DNA from 4 places in the Bradyrhizobium sp. 27S5 genome. Region 1 is predicted to be linked to each of the others. Evidence: predicted binding sites of a transcription regulator. Region 1 holds the regulator's gene; each other region holds the start of a gene.
The links. The regulator PhoB, encoded in region 1, activates phosphate uptake and scavenging genes when phosphate is short. The targets are predictions, from matches to a motif close to TGTCATNNANCTGTCAT.

Region 1 (5,787 bases):
AACCGCTGACGGCGCGCGAACCGGCGCCTCGGGCGTGATTTTGATGTCGGGGGATTGTGAAACCATGGCGCTCTATCTGGGGTCTCGAACCATGAAATAAAGGGGCTTGCTAGGCACTCGTGTCCCGGACGCGGTGCAGCGTGCAACGCTGCTCCGCAGGGCCGGGACCCACACTGGGTCTCGGCATGGATCCCGGATCAGCAGCGCACCACGCCGCAAGAGCGGCGCGCTGCGCAGCATCCGGGAAACGCAGATATGCTCACGCGACCGCGTCGAAACACCAGGCCAGAATGCCCTTCTGCGCATGCAGGCGGTTTTCCGCCTCGTCGAACACCACGGATTGCGGCCCGTCGATCACCTCGTCGGTGACCTCCTCGCCGCGATGCGCGGGCAGGCAGTGCATGAACAGCGCGTCCGGCTTGGCGAGCGACATCAGCTTGGCATTGACCTGATAGGGCTTCAGCACGTTGTGGCGGTGCTCGCCCTCCTTGTCGCCCATCGACACCCAGGTGTCGGTGACGACGCAGTCGGCGCCGCGCACGGCGGCTTCCGGATCGGTGCCGAGCATGATCGGCGCGCCGGTCGCCTTGATCCAGTCGCGCATCGGCTTCTTCGGCGAGAGCTCCGGGGGGGTCGCGACATTGAGCTGGAACTTGAAGCGCTCGGCGGCATGTGCCCAGGAGGCCAGCACGTTGTTGTCGTCGCCGGTCCAGGCCACGGTCTTGCCCTCGATCGAGCCGCGGTTTTCCTCATAGGTCATGAGGTCGGCCATCACCTGGCAGGGATGCGAACGGCGGGTCAGGCCGTTGATGACGGGAACGGTGGCGTGGGCCGCGAGCTCGAGCAGCGCGTCATGGTTGAGGATGCGGATCATGATCGCATCGACATAGCGCGACAGCACGCGCGCGGTGTCGGCGATGGTCTCGCCGCGGCCGAGCTGCATCTCGGTGCCGGTCAGCATGATGGATTCACCGCCGAGCTGGCGCATGCCGACGTCGAACGACACCCTTGTGCGGGTCGACGGACGCTCGAAGATCATCGCCAGCGTCTTGCCCTCGAGCGGCTTCCTGCCCTTCTCATGGGCCTTCAGCTTCGCCTTCATGGCGGCGCCGGCGGACAGCATGTTGCGCAGTTCGCCGAGCGGCAGCTCGTTGATATCGAGGAAGTGACGGACCGGCTTGCTCATCATCCCGCCGCCTTCTTCGGCTGGGCCGCCGCTAGCGCAGAGCAGGCGCGCTCGAGCGAGCCGATCGACTGGTCGATCTCGGCCTCGGTGACGATCAGGGGCGCCAGGAAGCGCACCACATTGTCGCCGGCACCGACGGTGAGCAGCTTCTCGTTGCGCAGCGCAGCGACGAGGTCGCCCGAGGGCACCACGGCCTTGACGCCGATCAAAAGGCCCTCGCCGCGCACTTCCGCCAGCACGGACGGATAGCGGTCGACGACGGAAGCGAGCTTCTGCTTGAGCAGCAGCGACATCTTCTGCACGTGATCGAAGAAGCCGGGTTTCAGCATCACGTCGAGCACGGCATTGGCCGCGGCGACCGCCAGCGGATTGCCGCCGAAAGTCGAGCCGTGCGAACCCGGCGCCATGCCCTCAGCGGCCTTGGCGCTCGCCAGCACCGCGCCGATCGGGAAGCCGCCGCCGAGCGCCTTCGCCAGCGACATCACGTCAGGGGTCACGCCGGTGCGCTTGTAGGCGAAAAGATCGCCGGTGCGGCCCATACCGGTCTGCACCTCGTCGAATGCGAGCAGCAGGCCATGCTCGTCGCACAGCGCGCGCAGCGCCTTGAAGAACGCCTGCGGCGCCGAGCGCACGCCGCCCTCGCCCTGCACCGGCTCGATCAGGATGCCGGCGGTATGCGGGCCGATCGCCTTCTTCACCGCCTCGATGTCGCCGTGCGGCACCTGGTCGAAGCCGTCCATCGGCGGGCCAAAACCCTCGAGATATTTTGGCGAGCCGGTCGCGGCCAGCGTACCCAGCGTGCGGCCATGGAAGGCACCTTCGAAGGTGATGATGCGGTAGCGCTCGGGATGGCCCTTGGAGAAGTGATAGTGGCGGACCAGCTTGATCACGCCTTCCATCGCCTCTGCGCCGGAATTGCAGAAGAACACGAAGTCGGCAAAGCTCTGCTCGCACAGCCGGGCGGCCAGCGCCTCGCCGTCCGGGCTCTTGAACAGGTTCGACATGTGCCAGAGCTTGGTCGCCTGTTCCTGCAGCGCCTTGACCAGATGCGGATGCGCATGCCCGAGCGCGTTCACCGCAACGCCCGAGGTGAAATCGAGATAGCGGTCGCCGTTGGTTGCGATCAGCCAGGCGCCCTCACCGCGCTCGAAGCCGAGATCGACCCGGGCGAAGACGGGGAGCAGATGCGACGAGGCGCTGTTGGTCATGGCGTTCACTGCCGGTTTGAAGCCGACAATTGCCGGGCGGCTTGACGCCAGTGCAGCAACGGCCAGCTTCGGAAAACAAAACGGCCGCCTTTGCGGGCGGCACGTACAGGCATTCTATGCTGCGGCCAGTAGGTGTCAATCGCCAGAAGCCGGCCTTTGCCGGCCTTCCTGCGATGCGGAACGAGCGCAATCCGGAGCATTCCGGTGCGGTGGAAAAGCCTCATTGCAGTGCTTAACTTTGTGGGAACATGTGGACGCACGGCCGCGGACTCTTGCGCCAGAGTCACGCCATATTGTAGCGTTTGGCCTGTCGGGTACGACATCTCGTGCGGCAGTACTGGACCCTCTAAGTAGCCTTCGTGTCTCACGTAAACGTTCGGGCGCAAGACCGCGCCCGGCGAGGGCTAAGGGATTCTGGCCGCTGGGATTTTGACCCGGATTTGGCTCGCAGCGCCGCTCCAATGACTGGCCGGCGCGATGCGAAAGGAAGAATGCGATGACTGTATTGACCTGGTCCGACGATCGCGTCGAGCAGCTGAAGAAGCTCTGGGAGTCTGGCCTCTCGGCCAGCCAGATCGCCGCGGAACTTGGCAATGTGACGCGAAACGCCGTGATCGGCAAAGTGCATCGGCTCGGCCTCTCCGGCCGCGCCAAGGCCCCCTCCACGGCGGCACCGCGGCAGCGCAAGGCCCGCCCCGCCCAGCACATGATGCGGGTGGCGCGTCCGGTCTCGCGCGGTAACACCGCGCTGGCGCACGCCTTCGAGGTCGAGATGGAGCCCGATCCGATCTCCTACGACAACGTTGTGCCGATGAGCCAGCGGCTGTCGCTGCTCGAGCTGAATGAAGCCACCTGCCACTGGCCGGTCGGCGATCCCTCGAGCCCGGAATTCTTCTTCTGCGGCGGCAAGGCGCTCGGCGGCCTGCCCTATTGCGCGCACCATTCGCGCGTCGCCTACCAGCCCGCCGGCGATCGCCGCCGGCCGTCGGCGAAACCGCAGATCAAGTGAGCACTCGGGACACTGGCGTAGGACTGAAAAAGAAATCCCCGTGAAAGCGGGGATTTTTTTGTGGCTCGTCGCCCGGATGCATCACCGGCGTCGTCCCGGCGCAGGCCGGGACCCATAACCACGAATGGGTGTTGTTAGAAAGCTGTCTGGCCACTTGCCCATTGCGCCGGCCGCGGCGTATGGGTCCCGGCTTTCGCCGGGACGACGCCGTGTTGCGGCTTGTGAATGCCGCGCGGCCTTACGGCTGCGGCTCGGCCTTCGCGAAGCGGTCGTCGAGCGCGTAGCCGGCGCCGCGCACGGTGCGGATCGGATCCTGCTCGCGGCCCGGATTGAGCAACTTGCGCAGGCGGCCGATATGCACGTCGACGGTGCGCTCGTCGATATAGATGTCGCGGCCCCAGACGCTGTCGAGCAGCTGCTCGCGGCTGAACACCCGGCCGGGATGCTCGAGGAAGAATTCGAGCAGACGATATTCGGTCGGCCCGAGATCGATCGGGCGGCCGGAGCGCGCCACGCGGCGCTTCTCGCGGTCGAGTTCGATATCGCCATAGGTCAGCACGGTGGCAAGCCGCTCCGGGCTCGCACGGCGCAGCAGGCCCTTCACCCGCGCGAGCAGCTCGGGCACCGAGAACGGCTTGACGATGTAATCGTCGGCGCCGGTGGCAAGCCCGCGCACGCGCTCACTCTCCTCGCCGCGCGCGGTCAGCATGATGATCGGAAGCTGCTTGGTCTCGGGCCGCGCCCGCAGACGGCGGCACAGCTCGATGCCGGACAGGCCCGGCAGCATCCAATCGAGTACCACGAGGTCGGGGATGCGCTCCTTCAACCTGGTGTCGGCGTCGTCGCCGCGTCCCACCGTTTCGACGTCGTAGCCTTCCGCATCGAGGTTGTAGCGCAACAGCGTCGTCAGCGCTTCCTCGTCTTCGACTACCAGAATGCGTGCGCTCATCGGTCTAAGTTCTTTCTCTGTGGTGATCCGTTGCCCAAACGCAAACCGAAACACTCAACCCCTGAGCATATTCCCCGTGGAAACGGTTTGTCGCGACGACAATCCGGTTCCGCCGATGCGGATCATGCCCTAGTTGCCCGGCACCGTGGTGGCGAAATTGGTCATATCGCCCTTCGGACGCTTGTCGGTGATCTGCTGGCCCTCGATCATGTAGAACACGGTCTCGGCGATGTTGGTGGCGTGGTCGCCGATCCGCTCGATGTTCTTGGCGCAGAACATCAGATGGATGCAGAACGAGATGTTGCGCGGATCCTCCATCATGTAGGTGAGCAGCTCGCGGAACAGCGAGGTGCAGATCGCATCGACCTCCTCGTCGCCCTTCCAGACGTTCATCGCCGCCGGCAGATCGTGCGCCGCATAGGCGTCGAGCACCGACTTGACCTGAGACAGTACGAGGTCGGTCATGTGCTCGAGGCCGCGGATCAACTTCAGCGGCTGGAAATCGCTCTCCAGCGCGGCGACGCGCTTGCCCATGTTCTTGGCGAGGTCGCCGATCCGCTCGAGGTCGGTCGCGACGCGCATCGCGCTGACGATCTCGCGCAGGTCGATCGCCATCGGCTGGCGGCGGGCGATCGTCAGCACCGCGCGCTCTTCGATGACGCGCTGCAGATTGTCGATCTCGATGTCGGCGGCGACCACGCGCTTGCCCAGCGCGACGTCGCGGCGGATCAGCGCGTCGACCGACTCGGTGATCATGCGCTCGACGAGGCCGCCCATCTCGGCGACCAGGCGGGTCAACTCCTGCAGGTCGCTGTCGAATGCCTTGGCGGTATGTTCAGAAGCCATCGCTTGTCTCCTCAGCCGAACCGGCCGGTGATGTAGTCCTGCGTGCGTCGATCGCTCGGCGAGGTGAAAATCTTGTTGGTGTCGTCGAACTCGATCAGCTCGCCGAGATACATGAAGGCGGTCTTGTCGGAGACGCGCGCCGCCTGCTGCATGTTGTGGGTGACGATCGCGATCGTGTAGTCCTCGGAGAGCTCCTGGATCAGCTCCTCGACCTTGGCGGTCGAGATCGGGTCGAGCGCCGAGCACGGCTCGTCGAACAGGATCACCTCGGGACGCACCGCCACGGTGCGCGCGATGCACAGCCGCTGCTGCTGGCCGCCGGAGAGCGACAGGCCGGAGGCGTTCAGCTTGTCCTTGACCTCGTTCCACAGCGCGCCGCCGCGCAGCGCCTTCTCGACCCGGTCGTCCATCTCGGACTTCGAGATCTTCTCGTAGAGGCGGATGCCGAAGGCGATGTTCTCGTAGATCGTCATCGGGAACGGCGTCGGCTTCTGGAACACCATGCCGACCCGCGCACGCAGCAGATTGAGGTCGAGCTTGGGATCGAGAATGTTGGTCTGGTCCAGCATCAGCTGGCCGACCGCGCGCT
Region 2 (5,787 bases), 4.4 Mb from region 1:
GACCGCTTTCAAATGGTCTATCTGGAGTTCGCCCGCGCGGCGAACGCGCTCGGCCTGCATGAGGCCACCGGCAGCCGCATCTCGATGGCGACCACCGCCGCCGGCCATGCCTACACGGCCGCGCTCGATCCTGTGATCGGCGACGCGCTGATATCAGAGATGGAAGGCGAGTTGCCTGAGAGCGCCAAGATGCTGACGCCGCGCATCGAGGCCAACCGCCGTCATTTGCAGGAGCACGGCTACGTCGTCGCCTGCGGCCTGTGGAGCCCGCATATCAACGGCGTCGCGGTGCCGCTGTGGTCGCCGCAATATCAGACCTATGTGGTCACCACGATCGGCCTGCTCTCGGCGATGTATGACGAAGAGCGGCTGCACCGCGAGGTCGCACCGCAAATGGTCGAACTCGCCGCCGCGCTCGGCAGCCTGCTCGAAGGCGCCGACGGCGATATCTTCAGCAATCGGATCGAACGCAAATCGCTATCGGTCGCCGCCCATAACAACAACAAAATGATCAAGACGGAGGCAATGAATGAACTGGAAGCCGGAACTCGACGACCTCGCCCGGCGCGAAGCGTTCGCGCGGGAGATGGGAGGCGTTGACAAGGTCAAGCGACAGCGCGACCAGGGCCGGCTCACCGTTCGTGAGCGCATCGACAAGCTCGTCGACCAGAGCAGCTTCCACGAGGTCGGTGCCATCTCCGGCATCGCCGAATATGACGAGAGCAACGAACTCAAGCATCTGACGCCGGCGAACTGCGTGTTCGGCCGCGCCAGGGTCGACGGCCGCACCGTGGTGGTGGTCGGCGACGATTTCACCGTGCGCGGCGGCTCGGCCGATGCATCGATCTCCGCCAAGCCGCTGATGGCGGAGGAGATGGCGCATGATTTCCGCCTGCCGATCGTTCGCGTGATTGAAGGTTCGGGCGGCGGCGGCTCGGTGAAGACGATCGAGACCAAGGGCGCCGCCAATCTGCCCGGCGGCGTCGGCGGCACGCGCTGGTACTGGTACACGACCGCCAATCTGGCGCGCGTGCCGGTGGTCGGCCTCGGCCTCGGTTCGGTCGCCGGCTTAGGTGCGGCGCGGCTGGCGGCGACGCATTACTCGGTCATGACCAAGAGCTCCGCGATGTTCGTCGCCGGTCCGCCGGTGGTGAAGCGCCTGGGTCAGGACCTCACCAAGCAGGAGCTCGGCGGCGCCGACATCCAGACCCGCGCCGGCGCGATCGATCAGGCGGTCGAGACCGAGGAGGAGGCGTTCGACTACGCGCGGCGCTTCCTGTCCTATCTGCCGTCGTCGGTCTACGATCTGCCGCCGACCATTCCCTGCACCGACGATCCGGAACGCGCCGAGGAGGCGCTGCTGAAGGCCGTGCCGCGCAACCGCAGGCAGGTCTACAAGATGCGGCCGATCATCGAGGCCGTCGTCGACAAGGGCTCGTTCTTCGAGGTCGCCGCCAATTTCGGCCGGCCTGTGATCACCGGACTGGCGCGGATCGAGGGCAGGGCGGTGCTGCTGCTCGGCAGCGATCCGTTCCACTATGGCGGCTCGTGGACCGCGGACGCCTGCCAGAAGGTGGTGCGGTGGGTCGACTTCGCCGAGACCTTCCATCTACCGGTGGTCTATCTGATGGACTGCCCGGGCTTCATGATCGGGCTCGAGGCGGAGAAGTCGGCGACCATCCGCCACGGCGTGCGGGCGATGGCCGCAGTCAACCAGAGCACGGTGCCGTGGTGCACCATCATCATCCGCAACGCTTTCGGTGTCGCCGGCGTGGTGCATCAGCCGGCCAACCGGTTCTCGATGCGCTATGCTTGGCCGTCGGCCTATTGGGGCTCGCTGCCGCTGGAGGGCGGCATCGAGGCGGCCTATCGCGCCGAGATCGACGCGGCCAGTGATCCCGCCGCCAAGCTGCGCGAGATCGAGGATCGCCTCAACAAGCTGCGCTCGCCGTTCCGCTCGGCCGAGAAGTTCTGGGTAGAGGAGGTGATCGATCCGCGCAAGACGCGCTCGCTGCTCTGCGAATTCGCGCGTCTGGCCGAACCGATCCGCACCCCGGGCCCGCCGGGCAACATGTCGACGCGGCCGTAAGCTTTTTCACGCCGTCATTCCGGGGCGATGCGAAGCATCGAACCCGGAATCCCGAGATTCCGGGTCTGGTCCTTCGGACCATCCCGGAATGACGACGCGTGCTACTCGCTCTCCCGATGCACGTCGTGGATCACGATGCCCATGCCGTTCTCCGGCATCTTGATCCATTCGCGATGCTTCAGCGAACGCTTGGTGTCCTCGTGTCCGCTCACCCAGTGCTCGCGCATCGAGGTGCCGGAGAATTCGTGGTCCTTGGCGTCGCCCTCATAGGCCTTCTGCTGATAGATCAGCTGCAGCAACGTGATTCCGGGCAGCCGGCTGTTCGCCTTCTTGAGCTGGCGCTCTTCATCCGAGAGCTGATCGTCGGGGATTTTCCCCAACGCGTTGTGCAGGGCGGTGCGCAGATTGTAGGTCTTGCGGTAGACGTCGGTGTTGTAGCGGGTGCGCGACGAATACATGATGTCCTTGTGGCGGGCCATCACGTCCTGGATGTCGCGCGGCAGCGCGCCGCGCGCCGAGAACAGGTCGACCTGGAACACCAGCGAGTTGGCGTTGTCTTCCTGGTCCAGCAGGTGCTGCAGCGGCGTGTTGGAGACGATGCCGCCGTCCCAGAAATGATCGGTGCCGACCTTCACCATCGGCAGCGCCGGCGGCAGCGCGCCGCTCGCCATGATGTGCTCAGGGATGATCTCGTCATGGGCATTGTCGAAATAGATGAAGTTGCCGGACAGCACATTCACCGCGCCGACCGCAAACCGCATTGTCTTGGAATTGATGCGGTCGAAATCGACCAGCTCGAGCAGTGATTCACGCAACGGCGTGGTGTCGTAATAGCTGGTGGCGGTGTGCGCGCCGGCCGGGCTGAACCACGGATTGGTCTGATGCGGGGTGAAGAAGCCGGGTTGCCCGAGCGTCGTCGTCAGCCATGAGCTGGTGAAATTGCGCGCCTTGCGGAAGATGTCGCCATCAGGCGTGTAATGCCAGATCTTGCGGCTGGTGATGCGATCCCAGAATGTGTGCAGCCGCTCCAGTCGCTTCTCCGCCGGATTGCCGGCGATGATCGCCGAGTTGATCGCGCCGATCGAGACGCCGCAGACCCAGTCGGGCTCGATGTTGGATTCATGCAGCGCCTGGTAGACGCCGGCCTGATAGGCGCCGAGCGCGCCGCCGCCCTGCAGCACCAGCGCCACGCGATCGCAGCCTTCGGGGCGCCAGCCGGGCGTCGCGTGCTCGATATCGTCAAAATGAGGGGTTCGCGCGTCCATCTCAGACACTCCAAAAAATTCGCGGCGAGAATTCAGGGCGCCGATGACGCCGTGATGACAAACGCCGCGTCGGCCCATGGCGCATCCGCCGTGCCTGCCTGCATGGTTAGCATTGGCCTCATCAGCGAAACGCGGGTCATGCGGCTGACGGAAATCCCTCATCTCGCTGTCAATCTCGGCCGTTAGCTTCCGCGCAAGCTTTTCAAACAGGGGGTTATTGCGATGCGCAGGGAAGATCTGCTCAAGCTTCCGTCCATGCCGGCCGCCGGTCCGAGCTATCCCGCCGGTCCCTACCGCTTCATCGATCGCGAATTCCTTGTCATCACCTATGAGACCGATCCGGAGCTGATCCGTGCCGGCCTGCCTGAGCCGCTGGAGCCGATCGAGCAGGCGATCGTGCATTACGAATGGATCAAGATGCCCGACAGCTCCGGCTTCGGCAGCTACACCGAGTCCGGCCTTGTGATCCCCGCGCGCCTGCATGGCGAAGAGGTCAACTTCGTCTGCCAGATGTATCTCGACGATGATCCGCCGATCGCGGCCGGCCGTGAGATCTGGGGCTTTCCGAAGAAGTACGCCCACCCGAAGCTCGAGATCGTCAAGGACACGCTGACCGGCACGCTGGAATATGCCGGCCAGCTCGTTGCGATGGGCACGATGGGCTACAAGCACGAGAGCATGGCGGGCAATGGCGACATCACCCGCGCCACGCTGTCGAAGACGCAGATCAATCTGAAGATGATCCCCGGCGTCGACGGCCATCTCGAAATCTGCCAACTGGTTGCGATCAACCTGACCGACATCGTCGTCAAGGGATCGTGGATCGGGCCGGGCCGGCTGCATCTGGTGCCGCATGTCAACGCGCCGGTCGCGGATTTCCCGGTCAAGCGCGTCGTCGGCGCGCACCATTTCCTCGCCGACCTGACGCTGCCGTTCGGCCGCGTGGTGCACGACTACAACAAGGAAGCCGCCGAGGCGGCGACGCCGACCGGCCTTGCGGCCGAGTAGGGCTGTCGCTGACATAAAACTGTAACGGGCGCGTCCTCCAATATGACGAAGGACGCGCCCGCCCGGTTTTGCGCGGCGGCGGGTTTTTGAGCATGTCATTTCGCGCGGTTGCCTTGAAGATTCTCTTGGAGAGCGGCCATGCTGGCTGATCCACCTCCTGCTCCTGTCGGCTCGCTGCTGACGCATGAGGCCGTCCCCGGCCTGGTATGGGCGTTTCGCCTGCACCACGACGGCCGTGCCGAGGCGCTTCCAATCGACAAACCGATCGAGCCGAGCCATGACGGAAGGTTGTGGCTGCACTTCAACCTGAGCGATGTCCGTACCCGCGCGTGGCTCGCCAACATGCACATCCCGCAGCTCGCGCGCGACCTGCTGCTGTCGAACGACGAATTCCAGCAGATCCACACCATCGACAATTGCGTCTATGGCGTGTTCTCCGATCTGGTGCGCAGCATCGATGCTCCGACCGAGGAGACCGACTTCCTTCGGTTTGCGATGACCGAGCGTCTCCTGATCAGCGGACGCCACCAGGCGCTCTGCGCGGTCGACGCGACGCGCCGCGTGCTCGAAAGTGGCTATCGCGTCGAGAGCGTCGCGGCGCTGCTGGAAAAGATCATCCATGAGGTCGCCGACACCATGGACCGCATGGCCGACAAGATCGGCACCGAGATCGATGCGATCGAGGACCGGGTGGTCGCCGGCGAAACCAATTCCGAGATGCGCGGCACGCTCGGGCGGATGCGCCGGACCTGCGTGCGGCTGCATCGCCAGCTCGCCGGTTTGCGTGTGCTGTTTCACCGGCTCGAGCTGAAGAACATGGACAATCTCAGCCCGGCGCTGCGGTTGCAGGCCGGCAAGCTGGCACAGCGGCTCGACGGCCTCGACCACGACATCGTCGAACTGCGCGAGCGCAGCCGCCTTCTCGAGGAAGAGCTGCGCTTCAAGCTCGAGGAGGAGAGCAACAAGCATCTGCATGCGCTGTCCGTCGTCACCATGATGCTGCTGCCGCCGACGCTCGTCACCGGCATCTTCGGCATGAACACCAAGGGATTGCCGCTGACCGATGTCGACAGCGGATTTCTGTGGGCTGCTGGCTTGTTGGTCGGATCGGCGCTCTTGGCTTATCTGCTGATGCGACGGCTGCGCATCGTCAAATAGCGCGATCGCACCGCGGCATCTCCCATGAGCAGAGCTCTTTCCCGCGCAACACTGGTGGCCGCGGCCCTCGCGCTCTGCGCCCCGGCGCATGCGGACGACAAGCCGGTCGCCGATCGGATCGCGGATACGCGCGCCGCGCCGGAGGAGGCCGGCTACCAGTTCAGCATGACCTATATCGGCGAGGCGTTTACCAACACCTCGGGAGGTGTGAGCAACGGTGCGGCCTATACCGGCCGTCTCGATCTCGGCACCACGATCGACCTCGAG
Region 3 (5,787 bases), 1.3 Mb from region 1:
GAATTTCGAAGCTGCCCTATTCGATGAAGGTTCTGCTCGAGAACCTGCTGCGCAACGAGGATGGCCGCACCGTCAAGAAGGAAGACATTGTTGCGGTGTCGAAGTGGCTGAAGAAGCGCCAGCTCGAGCACGAAATCGCCTTCCGCCCGGCGCGCGTGCTGATGCAGGATTTCACCGGCGTCCCGGCCGTGGTCGATCTCGCGGCGATGCGCAACGCGATGCAGAACCTCGGCGGCGATGCCGAGAAGATCAACCCGCTGGTGCCGGTCGACCTCGTCATCGACCACTCGGTGATCGTCAACTTCTTCGGTGACAACAAGGCGTTCGCGAAGAACGTCACCGAGGAATACAAGCAGAACCAGGAGCGCTACGAGTTCCTGAAGTGGGGCCAGAAGGCGTTCTCGAACTTCTCGGTGGTGCCGCCCGGCACCGGCATCTGCCACCAGGTCAATCTCGAATATCTCGCGCAGACGGTGTGGACCAAGAAGGAGAAGATGACGGTCGGCAAGAAGACCGGCACCTTCGAGGTCGCCTATCCGGACTCGCTGGTCGGCACCGACTCGCACACCACGATGGTCAACGGCCTCGCCGTGCTCGGCTGGGGCGTCGGCGGCATCGAGGCGGAGGCCTGCATGCTTGGCCAGCCGCTGTCGATGCTGCTGCCTGAGGTGGTCGGCTTCAAGCTCAAGGGCCAGCTCAAGGAAGGCGTCACCGCGACCGACCTGGTGCTGACCGTCACCCAGATGCTGCGCAAGCTCGGCGTGGTCGGCAAGTTCGTGGAGTTCTTCGGCCCCGGCCTCGATTTCCTGTCGGTCGCGGACAAGGCGACCATCGGCAACATGGCGCCCGAATACGGCGCGACCTGCGGCTTCTTCCCGGTCGATGCCGCGACCATCGATTACCTGAAGACCTCGGGCCGCAAGGCCGATCGCGTCAAGCTGGTTCAGGCCTACGCCAAGGCGCAGGGTCTGTTCCGCACCGCCAAGTCGGCCGATCCGGTGTTCACCACCACGCTGACGCTCGACCTCGCCGACGTCGTGCCGTCGATGGCCGGACCGAAGCGCCCGGAAGGCCGCATCGCGCTGCCGGCAGTGTCGACCGGTTTCGCCACCGCGCTGGTCAACGAGTACAAGAAGCCCGAGGGTGAATCCAAGCGCTTCGCCGTCGAGGGCCGCGACTTCGATCTCGGCCATGGCGACGTCGTGATCGCGGCGATCACCTCCTGCACCAACACCTCGAATCCGAGCGTGCTGATCGGCGCTGGCCTCTTGGCGCGCAAGGCGGCCGCCAAGGGCCTGAAGGCCAAGCCGTGGGTGAAGACCTCGCTCGCGCCGGGCAGCCAGGTGGTGGCGGAATATCTCGCCAATTCCGGCCTGCAGACCGATCTCGACAAGGTCGGCTTCAACCTGGTCGGCTTCGGCTGCACGACGTGCATCGGCAACTCCGGCCCGCTGCCGGAAGACATCTCGAAGTCGATCAACGAGAACGGCATCGTTGCCGCCGCCGTGCTGTCGGGCAACCGCAACTTCGAAGGCCGCGTCTCGCCGGACGTGCAGGCGAACTACCTCGCCTCGCCGCCGCTGGTGGTCGCGCATGCACTTGCCGGCACCGTGACGAAGGATCTGGCGGTCGAGCCGATCGGCATCGGCAAGGATGGCAAGCCGGTGTTCCTGAAGGACATCTGGCCGACCACCAAGGAGATCAACACCTTCATGAAGAAGTACGTCACCGCGACGATCTTCAAGAAGAAGTACGCCGACGTGTTCAAGGGCGATACCAACTGGCGCAAGATCAAGACCACGGAAAGCGAGACCTATCGCTGGAACATGAGCTCGACCTATGTGCAGAACCCGCCCTATTTCGAAGGCATGAAGAAGCAGCCGGACCCGGTCATCGACGTGGTCGACGCGCGGATCCTGGCGATGTTCGGCGACAAGATCACCACCGATCACATCTCCCCGGCCGGTTCGATCAAGCTGACCTCGCCCGCCGGCAAGTTCCTCAGCGAGCACCAGGTGCGTCCCGCCGACTTCAACCAGTACGGCACCCGGCGCGGCAACCACGAAGTGATGATGCGCGGCACTTTCGCCAACATCCGCATCAAGAACTTCATGCTGAAGGGCGCCGACGGCAATATTCCGGAGGGCGGTCTGACCAAGCACTGGCCCGACGGCGAGCAGATGTCGATCTACGACGCCGCGATGAAGTACCAGCAGGAGGAAGTGCCGCTGGTGGTGTTCGCCGGCGCCGAATACGGCAACGGCTCGTCGCGCGACTGGGCCGCCAAGGGCACGCGCCTGCTCGGCGTGCGCGCGGTGATCTGCCAGAGCTTCGAGCGCATCCATCGCTCCAACCTGGTCGGCATGGGCGTGCTCCCGCTCACCTTCCAGGACGGCACGTCGTGGTCCTCGCTCGGCCTGAAGGGCGACGAGAAGGTCACGATCCGCGGGCTGCAGGGCGACCTGAAGCCGCGCCAGATCCTGACCGCGGAGATCGTCTCCGGCGACGGCGGCAAGCGGGACGTCCCGCTGCTCTGCCGCATCGATACGCTGGACGAGCTCGATTACTATCGCAACGGCGGCATCCTGCACTATGTGCTGCGCAAACTCGCGGCCTAACGCGGATTTGTGATCGGTGCCTCACCGCTTAGTGAGTGGCGACTAAAAAGAAGGCGGCCTATGACAAGGCCGCTTTCTCGCGTTTTTGGGGCACGCAAGTTCAGGGACAGGCTTCATGCTCCGTACAATTACGGATGGAAATCATCACGACTGGTTCGCAGTATGACAGCGATGATGGCCTATAATTCGATCTCGCGATGGTCCAGCGCTCTTGGTATTTGCGCGATCGTTGCGGTCATCCGCCCCGCTCACGCCGATCCGCGTGCTGTCGTCGAACTCTTCACCTCGCAGGGGTGCTCGTCCTGTCCGCCCGCGGACAAGATCATCGGTGATCTCGCCAAGGACCCCAACGTCATCGCGCTGAGCATGCCGATCGACTATTGGGACTATCTCGGCTGGAAGGACACACTGGCCGATTCCCGTTTCAGCGCGCGCCAGAAAGCCTATTCGCACATGCGCGGCGATCGCGACGTCTACACGCCGCAGGCCGTGATCAATGGCTCCGCGCATGTGATCGGCAGCGATCGGGCGAGCATCGAGAGCGCCATCAAGGACACCGAGAAGAGCGGCAGCGTGATGTCGGTGCCGGTGACGCTGACGCTGACCGGCAAGCAGATCAACGTTTCGGTGGCCGCGTCGAAGTCGCCCGCAGTGTCGCGCGGCGAAGTCTGGATCTGCTCGATCTCGAAGTCGGTGCCGATCTCGATCGCGCGCGGCGAGAACCGCGGCCAGGAGATCACCTACCATAACGTGGTGCGCAATCTCCTGAAGGTCGGTGACTGGAACGGTTCGTCCGGGAGCTGGACCGTGCCGTTGGAGAACATCACGCGAGATGGCGTCGACGCTGCGGCGGTGTACGTCCAGGACGGCAATCGCGACAAGCCGGGCCCGATGCTCGGCGCCGCTTTCACCTCGCTTCGCTAGCGCCTCGCGGCGCCAGTATCCGTCGGTCGCGCCATTGGGCGACACGCAGCTTGTCGTGCAGCCCACGCGGGAGGCGGCCGACAACCATCCAGAGATATACTGAAACGAAAGCGGTGAGCCTCTGCGCACGCCGCGATCGCGCGCGGCGGAGCAGGTTCCCAAAAACAAAAAGGACCAACTTTCGTTGGCCCAGTGTTGGGATTAACTCCCCTGCGAACAGGCCCGATCCCGACGGCCCCGGGGGGCTGGGGGCTGAGGAATCCGGAACCGAAAGGACCGGGCCAACGCAGGATTTTCCTTTCGCAGGGCAGCGGGGCGGGCGATGGGCGGAAGTGGGGCAGCAATATGATTCCGCTAACGTTCCCGTGACTCTCTGGTTTTCCGGATAATCCGCCGCGCCAGACCGTGGTTAAGACCCGGTTGCATCGCGAATGGCCCCTTGCAGGCCCCCTCGCTTAGCGCAATCATGTCAGCGTTGTGACGATCCCGAAAAGGGGGACCGGCTTTCGGACCATGATCGTCACTGGGATGACAGGAGGCGCTCGATGAGTCTGATCTCGGAGGACACTGATCCGAGCGGGAGCCGCGCCGCGGCGCGCCCCGCCGCCGCGATCCCGCAGCCCAACCGCGTGACCTTCAATCGACTAGAGCTCAACCGCATTCTCAATCTCTACGGCCGCATGGTCGCCGACGGCGAGTGGCGCGACTATGCGATCGACTTCCTGAAGGACCGTGCCGTGTTCTCGGTGTTTCGGCGCGCGTCCGAAATGCCGATCTACCGGATCGAGAAGGATCCCCGGCTCGCGCGCAAGCAGGGCATGTACAGCGTGATTTCGGCGACGGGCCTGATCCTGCGCCGCGGCCATGAACTCGAACGCGTGCTGCTGGTGATCGACCGCAAGCTGTCGCTGGTCTAGCCCCACCTCCCCTTGAAAAGGGGAGGTCGCTTTGCTCGTCAGAGCAAAGCGGGTGGGGATTTGCTCTCTCCGCACACAGCGTCGCCCGTGGCTGACCCCCATCCCGACCTTCCCCCTTTCAGGGGGAAGGGGAAGATAGATTATCCCGGATTGCGCTGCGCTCCATCCTGGCTACGAATTGTCGCTCAATCCGCCGGCACGGTCGCGCCGCCTTCGCCGAGCGCGCGCTGCATCATCACGGTGTCGAGCCAGCGGCCGAATTTCAGGCCGACGCCCGGGTGTGTCCCGATCATCTCAAAGCCGCAGCGGCGGTGCAGTCCGATCGAGCCGGCATTGGCCGAATCCCCGATCACCGCGATCATCTGCCGGAAGCCGCGCGCGTCGCATTCGGCGATCAGGCGCTCCATCAGCTTGAGGCCGACGCCGCGGCGATGGAGCGCAGGATCCAGATAAACCGAGTTCTCGACCGTGAAGCGATAGGCTGGCCGCGGCCGGTAGGGGCCGGCATAGGCATAGCCGGCGACGCGGCCGTCGAGTACGGCAACGAAATAGGGGAAGCCGCCATCGATCAGCGCCCTGTAGCGGCGGGTCATCTCGGCGAGGTCGGGCGGGATCAGCTCGAAGGTCGCAGTGCCGAACCGCACCGCCTGCTCATAGATCGCCGTGATCGAGGGCAGGTCCGCCTCGGCGGTCGGCCTGATTACCGGATTGGACACCGCAGGATTGGACATGGTGCGACAGTATTTTTGCTCCGCGCAAAAGAAAAGCCCCGGCCGCTAGGGCCGGGGCTTGGGTCGATTCCTTCGCTCGAGGCGCTTAGTCGCGCTGGCCGAGCAGCTGCAGCAGCAGCGTGAACAGGTTGATGAAGTTCAGGTAGAGCGACAGCGCACCAGTGATTGCCGCGCGCTCTGCCATCACGCCACCCTGCGAGGCGTAGCCGTAGATGTAGTCGTTCTTCAGCCGCTGGGTGTCCCAGGCGGTGAGGCCCGCGAACACCAGCACGCCGACCACCGAGACGATGAACTGCAGCGCCGAGCTCGCCAGGAACAGGTTGACCAGGCTCGCGATGATGATGCCGATCAGGCCCATGAACAGGAACGAGCCCATGCCGCTCATGTCACGCTTGGTGGTGTAGCCGTAAAGGCTCAGCGCACCGAACGTCGCCGCGGTGATGAAGAACACGCGCACGATCGAGGTGTGCGTGTACACCAGGAAGATCGACGACAGCGACAGGCCCATCAGTGCCGAGAACACCCAGAACAGGAGTTGGGCGGTCGCGGGCTGCAGACGGTTGATGCCTGCCGAGATGACGAACACCATCGCAAGAG
Region 4 (5,787 bases), 4.3 Mb from region 1:
GCACGTCGAGCTGCAGCGGGCCGACCACGCCGACCAGCGCCGGCGCGCCGTCGCGCGGGCGGAACACCTGCACGACGCCCTCCTCCGACATTTGCTGCAGGGCTTCCTTCAGCTTCTTCGCCTTCATCGCATCGGTGAGGCGAACACGGCGGACGATTTCCGGAGCAAAGCTCGGCACGCCGACGAAGGTCAGATCCTCGCCCTCGGTCAGGGTATCGCCGATCCGCAAGGTGCCGTGGTTCGGAATGCCGACGACGTCGCCGGCAAACGCCTCGTCCGCCACCGAGCGGTCCTGGGCGAAGAAGAATTGCGGGCTCGACAGGCTCATGTTCTTGCCGGTGCGCACCAGCTTGGCTTTCATGCCGCGGCTCAGCTTGCCCGAGCACAGCCGGGCGAAGGCGATGCGGTCGCGGTGGTTCGGATCCATGTTGGCCTGGATCTTGAACACGAACGCGCTCATGCGCGGCTCGGCCGCCTCGACCCTGCGCAGATCGGAATCCTGCGCGCGCGGCGCCGGTGCGAACTTGCCGAGGCCTTCGAGCAAGTCGCCGACGCCGAAATTGCGCAGTGCGCTGCCGAAATAGACCGGCGTCAGATGGCCCTCGCGGAACGCCGCGAGCTCGAACGGCTTGCAGGCTTCCGAGGCCAGCGCGAGTTCGTCCCTGACCTCGGAGACGTCGAGATTGGGGTTGCGCTTGCCGAGATCGGCGATGTCGATCTGCTCGGTGGCGCCGGTCTTGGCGCCGCCGCCCTCGAGCAGCCGCACGCCGCCATTGACCACGTCATAGGTGCCGAGGAAGTCGCGGCCGCGGCCGACCGGCCAGGTCATCGGCGTGGTATCGAGCGCCAGCGTCTTCTCGATCTCGTCCAGCAGATCGAACGTGTCGCGGCTCTCGCGGTCCATCTTGTTTATGAAGGTGATGATCGGGATGTCGCGCAGGCGGCACACCTCGAACAGCTTTCGCGTCCGCGCCTCGATGCCCTTGGCGGCGTCGATCACCATGACCGCGGAGTCGACCGCGGTCAGCGTCCGGTAAGTGTCTTCCGAAAAGTCCTCGTGGCCCGGCGTGTCCAAGAGGTTGAACACGAGGTCGTTGAACTCGAAGGTCATCACCGAGGTGACGACCGAGATGCCGCGCTCGCGCTCGATCTTCATCCAGTCCGAGCGGGTGTTGCGGCGCTCGCCCTTGGCCTTGACCTGACCCGCGAGGTTGATGGCGCCGCCGAACAGCAGCAGCTTTTCCGTCAGCGTGGTCTTGCCGGCGTCCGGATGGGAAATGATCGCAAAGGTGCGCCGTCGCGCCACTTCCTCTGACAGTGGCGAGCGGGACGGCGATTCGGTTGTTGCAGCGGTATCGGACATGGCGGGGCAGCGTTTGGCAGGGAAAACGGGCGCAATCAAGGGCGTTTTGTCGCGATGCGGACGGGCGCACCATCCCCATATAGGTACGAGAAGGACGACCTTCTCCTCACCATACCGTCAGCGGGGACGACCCTGCCTTTTCTGGAGGGTTCGTGATGGCTTGGGCCATTCTGTTCACCGCTGGCCTGCTCGAGATCGGCTGGGCGATCGGGCTGAAATATACCGAGGGTTTCTCGCGGCTGGTGCCGTCGGTGCTGACGCTCGCGGCGATGGCCGGCAGCGTGATCCTGCTTGGCATTGCGCTGAAGACGCTGCCGATTGGAACCGCCTATGCGGTCTGGACCGGGATCGGCGCGGTCGGCACCGCGGCGCTCGGCATCATCCTGCTCGGCGAACCCGCGACCGCGATGCGGCTCGCCAGCATCGCCCTGATCGTTTCCGGCATCGTCGGGCTGAAGCTCGTCGGATGAATCTCTTCTGGACGCGTTTTCTTAACGCGAACCGGCTTCCACTTCGCTCGAAAACGCTACTTCAGAATCTGCACCGCCCAATAGGTCGCGGCGGCGACCGCAGCCGACGCCGGGATTGTGATCACCCAGGCATAGACGATCGAGCTCGCCACATTCCAGCGCACGGCGGAGAGCCGCCGTGCCGCACCGACGCCGACAATGGCGCCGGTGATGGTATGGGTGGTCGATACGGGAACCCCGAGATAGGTCGCGATGAACAGCGTCGCGGCGCCGCCGGTCTCAGCGCAAAAGCCCTGCATCGGCGTCAGCTTGGTGATCCGCAGCCCCATGGTGCGCACGATCCGCCAGCCGCCCATCAAGGTGCCCAGCGCCATCGCGCTCTGGCAGGACAGCACGACCCAGAACGGAATTTCGAAGGTGTCGCCGAGATGGCCCTGCGAGTAGAGCAGCACGGCGATGATGCCCATGGTCTTCTGCGCGTCGTTGCCGCCATGGCCGAGCGAATAGAGCGAGGCCGAGGCGAATTGCAGGATGCGAAAGGCGCGATCGACCGCGAACGGCGTCGAGCGCACCGAGAGCCAGGACACGACGGCCACCAGCACCAGCGCCAGCAGGAAGCCGACCAGCGGCGACAGCACGATCGCGAGCAAGGTCTTGGTGAGCCCGCTCCACACCGCAGCCGAAATGCCCGCCTTCGCCATGCCGGCGCCGACCAGCCCGCCGATCAGCGCGTGCGAGCTCGACGAGGGGATGCCGAGCGCCCAAGTGATCACGTTCCACACGATCGCGCCGACCAGCGCGGCGAAGATCACGGTCGCGTCCACCACCGACGGGTCGATGATCCCGGTGCCGATGGTGTTGGCGACGTGCAGGCCGAAGACTGCGAAGGCGACGAAATTGAAGAAGGCCGCCCAGAACACCGCATATTGCGGCCGCAGCACGCGGGTCGAGACGATGGTTGCGATCGAGTTCGCGGCATCGTGCAGGCCGTTCAGGAAGTCGAACAGCAGCGCGACCGCGATCAGGATGGTGAGAACCGGAAGACCCAGCGTGGCGTCCACGTGATGGCCCCGCTCTATTGTGCTTTTTTGAGCATGATCTCCGCGCAAACGCGTTCCGCGTTTGTCGCGCCGGAAAACCGCATCACACTTTTCCGGATCATGCTCATACTTGCTCGATCACGATCGAATTGATCTCGTTGGCGACGTCGTCGAAGCGGTCGGCCACCTTCTCGAGGTGATCGTAGATCTCCGCGCCGACGATGAAGTCCATCGTGTTGGCGTTGCGGTGCTTCAGGAACAATTCCTTCAGCCCGATATCATGGAGATCGTCGACCCGGCCCTCGAGCTTGGTCAGTTCCTCGGTGATCTGGGTCAGCATCGAGACGTTCTGACCGATCGCCTGCAACAAGGGCAGCGCGCGGACGACCAGATTGGCGCATTCGACGATCAGGGTGCCGATCTCGCGCATCGGCGGCTCGAACTCGCGCACCTCGAACAGCATGACCGCCTTTGCAGTCGCCTGCATCTGGTCGACCGCGTCGTCCATCGCCGTGATCAGGTTCTTGATGTCGCCGCGGTCGAACGGGGTGATGAAGGTGCGGCGAACCGCGGTCAGCACCTCACGGGTGACACTATCGGCGTCGTTCTCGAACTGATTGACGCGCTGACAGAAGACCGGGGTCTCCTCGCCGCCCTTCAGCATGTCCTGCAGCGCCAGCGAGCACTTCACGGAGGTCTGGGCGTGGCGGGCGAACAGGTCGAAAAACCGCTCTTCCTTGGGCAGGAAGGCGCGAAACCAGCGCAGCATGTCTCAGTTCCATCGTTCCGGGACAGCCCTTTTAGCGACTGTCACAGAACTGTCATAGAGCATCTGGCGGGGAAAGCACCGATCGACCGCCCGAACGGGCGGTCGTCCACCGCTATGTCAGCGGAAAATCGCGGGCCGCGCCCTGCCCTACAGCGACCGCCGGAGCATATGGGCCAGCTCGCCGACCAGGCCGCGCCGGAACAGCAGCACGCAGGCGACGAAGATCACGCCCTGGATCACCGTCACCCACTGGCCGAAGCCGGCGAGATATTGCTGCATGGCGATGATCACGAATGCGCCGACCACCGGTCCGAAGATGGTGCCGAGACCGCCGACCAGCGTCATCAGCACGATTTCACCGGACATCGACCAGTGCACGTCGGTGAGCGAGGCGTTCTGCGCAACGAACACCTTCAGCGAGCCGGCGAAGCCCGCCAGCGTGCCCGACAGGATGTAGGCGAGCATCTTGTACTGGTCGGTCTTGTAGCCGAGCGAGATCGCGCGCGGTTCGTTCTCGCGGATCGCCTTCAAGACCTCGCCGAACGGCGAGTTGATGGTCCGGTAGATCAGCAGGAAGCCGGCGAGGAAGCCGACCAGCACGACGTAGTAAAGCACCATCGGCTTCGAGAGGTCGAAGATCCCGAACAGTCGTCCCTGCGGGATGCCCTGGATGCCGTCTTCGCCGTGCGTGAACGGCGCCTGCAGATAGATGAAGTAGAGCAGCTGCGACAGCGCCAGCGTGATCATCGAGAAGTAGATGCCCTGGCGGCGGATCGAGATGAAGCCGGTGACGAGGCCGAGCAACGCCGCGGCGGCGGTGCCGACCACGATGCCGAGCTCGGGCGGCAGCCCCCACACCTTCAGCGCATGCGCGGTAACGTAGCCGGCAGTGCCGAGGAACATCGCGTGGCCGAACGACAGCAGGCCGCCATAGCCGATCAGCAGGTTGAAGGCGCAGGCGAGCAGCGCAAAGCACAGCGCCTGCATCACGAAGAAAGGATAGATCCCCGTGAACGGCACCACCGCCAGCAGCGCCGCCATTACGGCGAATACGATCATCTCGTCGCGCATCGCGCGCGGCGTCACCGGAAGTGTATCGTCGGTCAATGCTGACATATCAGGCCGCCCGTCCCGTCAGTCCCGTTGGCTTCACCAGCAACACCACCACCATCAGGACAAACACCACGGTGTTGGAGGCTTCGGGATAAAAATACTTGGTCAGTCCCTCGATCACGCCGAGCGCGAAGCCGGTGATGATCGAGCCCATGATCGAGCCCATGCCGCCGATCACGACCACCGCGAACACCACGATGATGAGATCGGCCCCCATCAGCGGGCGGACCTGGTTGATCGGCGCCGACAACACGCCGGCGAGCGCGGCGAGGCCGACGCCGAGCCCGTAGGTCAGCGTGATCATGCGCGGCACGTTGATGCCGAAGGCGCGCACCAGCGTCGGGTTCTCAGTCGCGGCGCGCAGATAGGCGCCGAGCTGCGTCTTCTCGATCAGGAACCAGGTGGCAAGGCACACCACCAGCGAGAAGATGACGACCCAGCCGCGATAGATCGGCAGGAACATGAAGCCGAGATTGACGCCGCCCTTGAGCTGATCCGGGATCGAATACGGCAGACCGGAGGAGCCGAAATAGTTCTGGAACACGCCCTGCACGATCAGCGCGATGCCGAAGGTCAGGAGCAGTCCGTAGAGATGGTCGAGGCCGGCCAGCCATTGCAGCATGGTGCGCTCGAGGATCATGCCGAAGATGCCGACTATGACCGGCGCGATGATCAGCGCCCACCAGTAGTTGATGCCGCCCAGGTTGAGCAGGAAATACGCCACGAAGGCGCCCATCATGTAGAGCGCGCCGTGCGCGAAATTGATGATGTTGAGCATGCCGAAGATGACGGCGAGCCCCAGACTGAGCAGCGCGTAGAACGAGCCGTTGATCAGTCCCACCAGAAGCTGTGCGTAGAGAGCCTGCATCGAATGAGCTTTCGCTAGATAGATGAAGCCCGCCGGCCACGCTCATGGCCGGCGGGCATGACCGTCACTTCTTCAGAAGAGCGCAGGTGCTCTTGTCGAGCGGCGTGAAGGCCTGGTTGCCCGGCACGGTGCCGACCAGCTTGTAGAAGTCCCACGGACCCTTG

Region 2: WDM24_RS16935 (acetoacetate decarboxylase) is a predicted target of PhoB. The motif match lies at 3,398-3,414, and genes of this name have one in related genera.
Region 3: WDM24_RS01185 (DUF2794 domain-containing protein) is a predicted target of PhoB. The motif match lies at 4,060-4,076, and genes of this name have one in related genera.
Region 4: WDM24_RS17625 (DUF47 domain-containing protein) is a predicted target of PhoB. The motif match lies at 3,682-3,698, and genes of this name have one in related genera.

The regions. Positions count from the first base shown of each region.
Region 1 is NZ_CP147714.1:8,089,906-8,095,692, forward strand. Features, by position in the region: gene WDM24_RS38100 (Hsp33 family molecular chaperone) at 1-66, opposite strand, end outside; gene argF (ornithine carbamoyltransferase) at 260-1,186, opposite strand; gene WDM24_RS38110 (aspartate aminotransferase family protein) at 1,186-2,394, opposite strand; gene WDM24_RS38115 (GcrA family cell cycle regulator) at 2,891-3,403, shown strand; gene phoB (phosphate regulon transcriptional regulator PhoB) at 3,642-4,352, opposite strand; gene phoU (phosphate signaling complex protein PhoU) at 4,482-5,198, opposite strand; gene pstB (phosphate ABC transporter ATP-binding protein PstB) at 5,210-5,787, opposite strand, start outside.
Region 2 is NZ_CP147714.1:3,684,115-3,689,901, forward strand. Features, by position in the region: gene WDM24_RS16920 (IclR family transcriptional regulator) at 1-600, shown strand, start outside; gene WDM24_RS16925 (acyl-CoA carboxylase subunit beta) at 530-2,089, shown strand; gene WDM24_RS16930 (patatin-like phospholipase family protein) at 2,191-3,354, opposite strand; gene WDM24_RS16935 (acetoacetate decarboxylase) at 3,577-4,362, shown strand; gene WDM24_RS16940 (transporter) at 4,501-5,520, shown strand; gene WDM24_RS16945 (carbohydrate porin) at 5,545-5,787, shown strand, end outside.
Region 3 is NZ_CP147714.1:237,158-242,944, forward strand. Features, by position in the region: gene acnA (aconitate hydratase AcnA) at 1-2,618, shown strand, start outside; gene WDM24_RS01180 (DUF1223 domain-containing protein) at 2,781-3,542, shown strand; gene WDM24_RS01185 (DUF2794 domain-containing protein) at 4,088-4,459, shown strand; gene WDM24_RS01190 (GNAT family N-acetyltransferase) at 4,645-5,175, opposite strand; gene WDM24_RS01195 (Bax inhibitor-1/YccA family protein) at 5,276-5,787, opposite strand, start outside.
Region 4 is NZ_CP147714.1:3,830,793-3,836,579, reverse strand. Features, by position in the region: gene WDM24_RS17640 (peptide chain release factor 3) at 1-1,363, opposite strand, end outside; gene sugE (quaternary ammonium compound efflux SMR transporter SugE) at 1,519-1,833, shown strand; gene WDM24_RS17630 (inorganic phosphate transporter) at 1,890-2,894, opposite strand; gene WDM24_RS17625 (DUF47 domain-containing protein) at 2,998-3,642, opposite strand; gene WDM24_RS17620 (branched-chain amino acid ABC transporter permease) at 3,790-4,758, opposite strand; gene WDM24_RS17615 (branched-chain amino acid ABC transporter permease) at 4,760-5,623, opposite strand; gene WDM24_RS17610 (ABC transporter substrate-binding protein) at 5,688-5,787, opposite strand, start outside.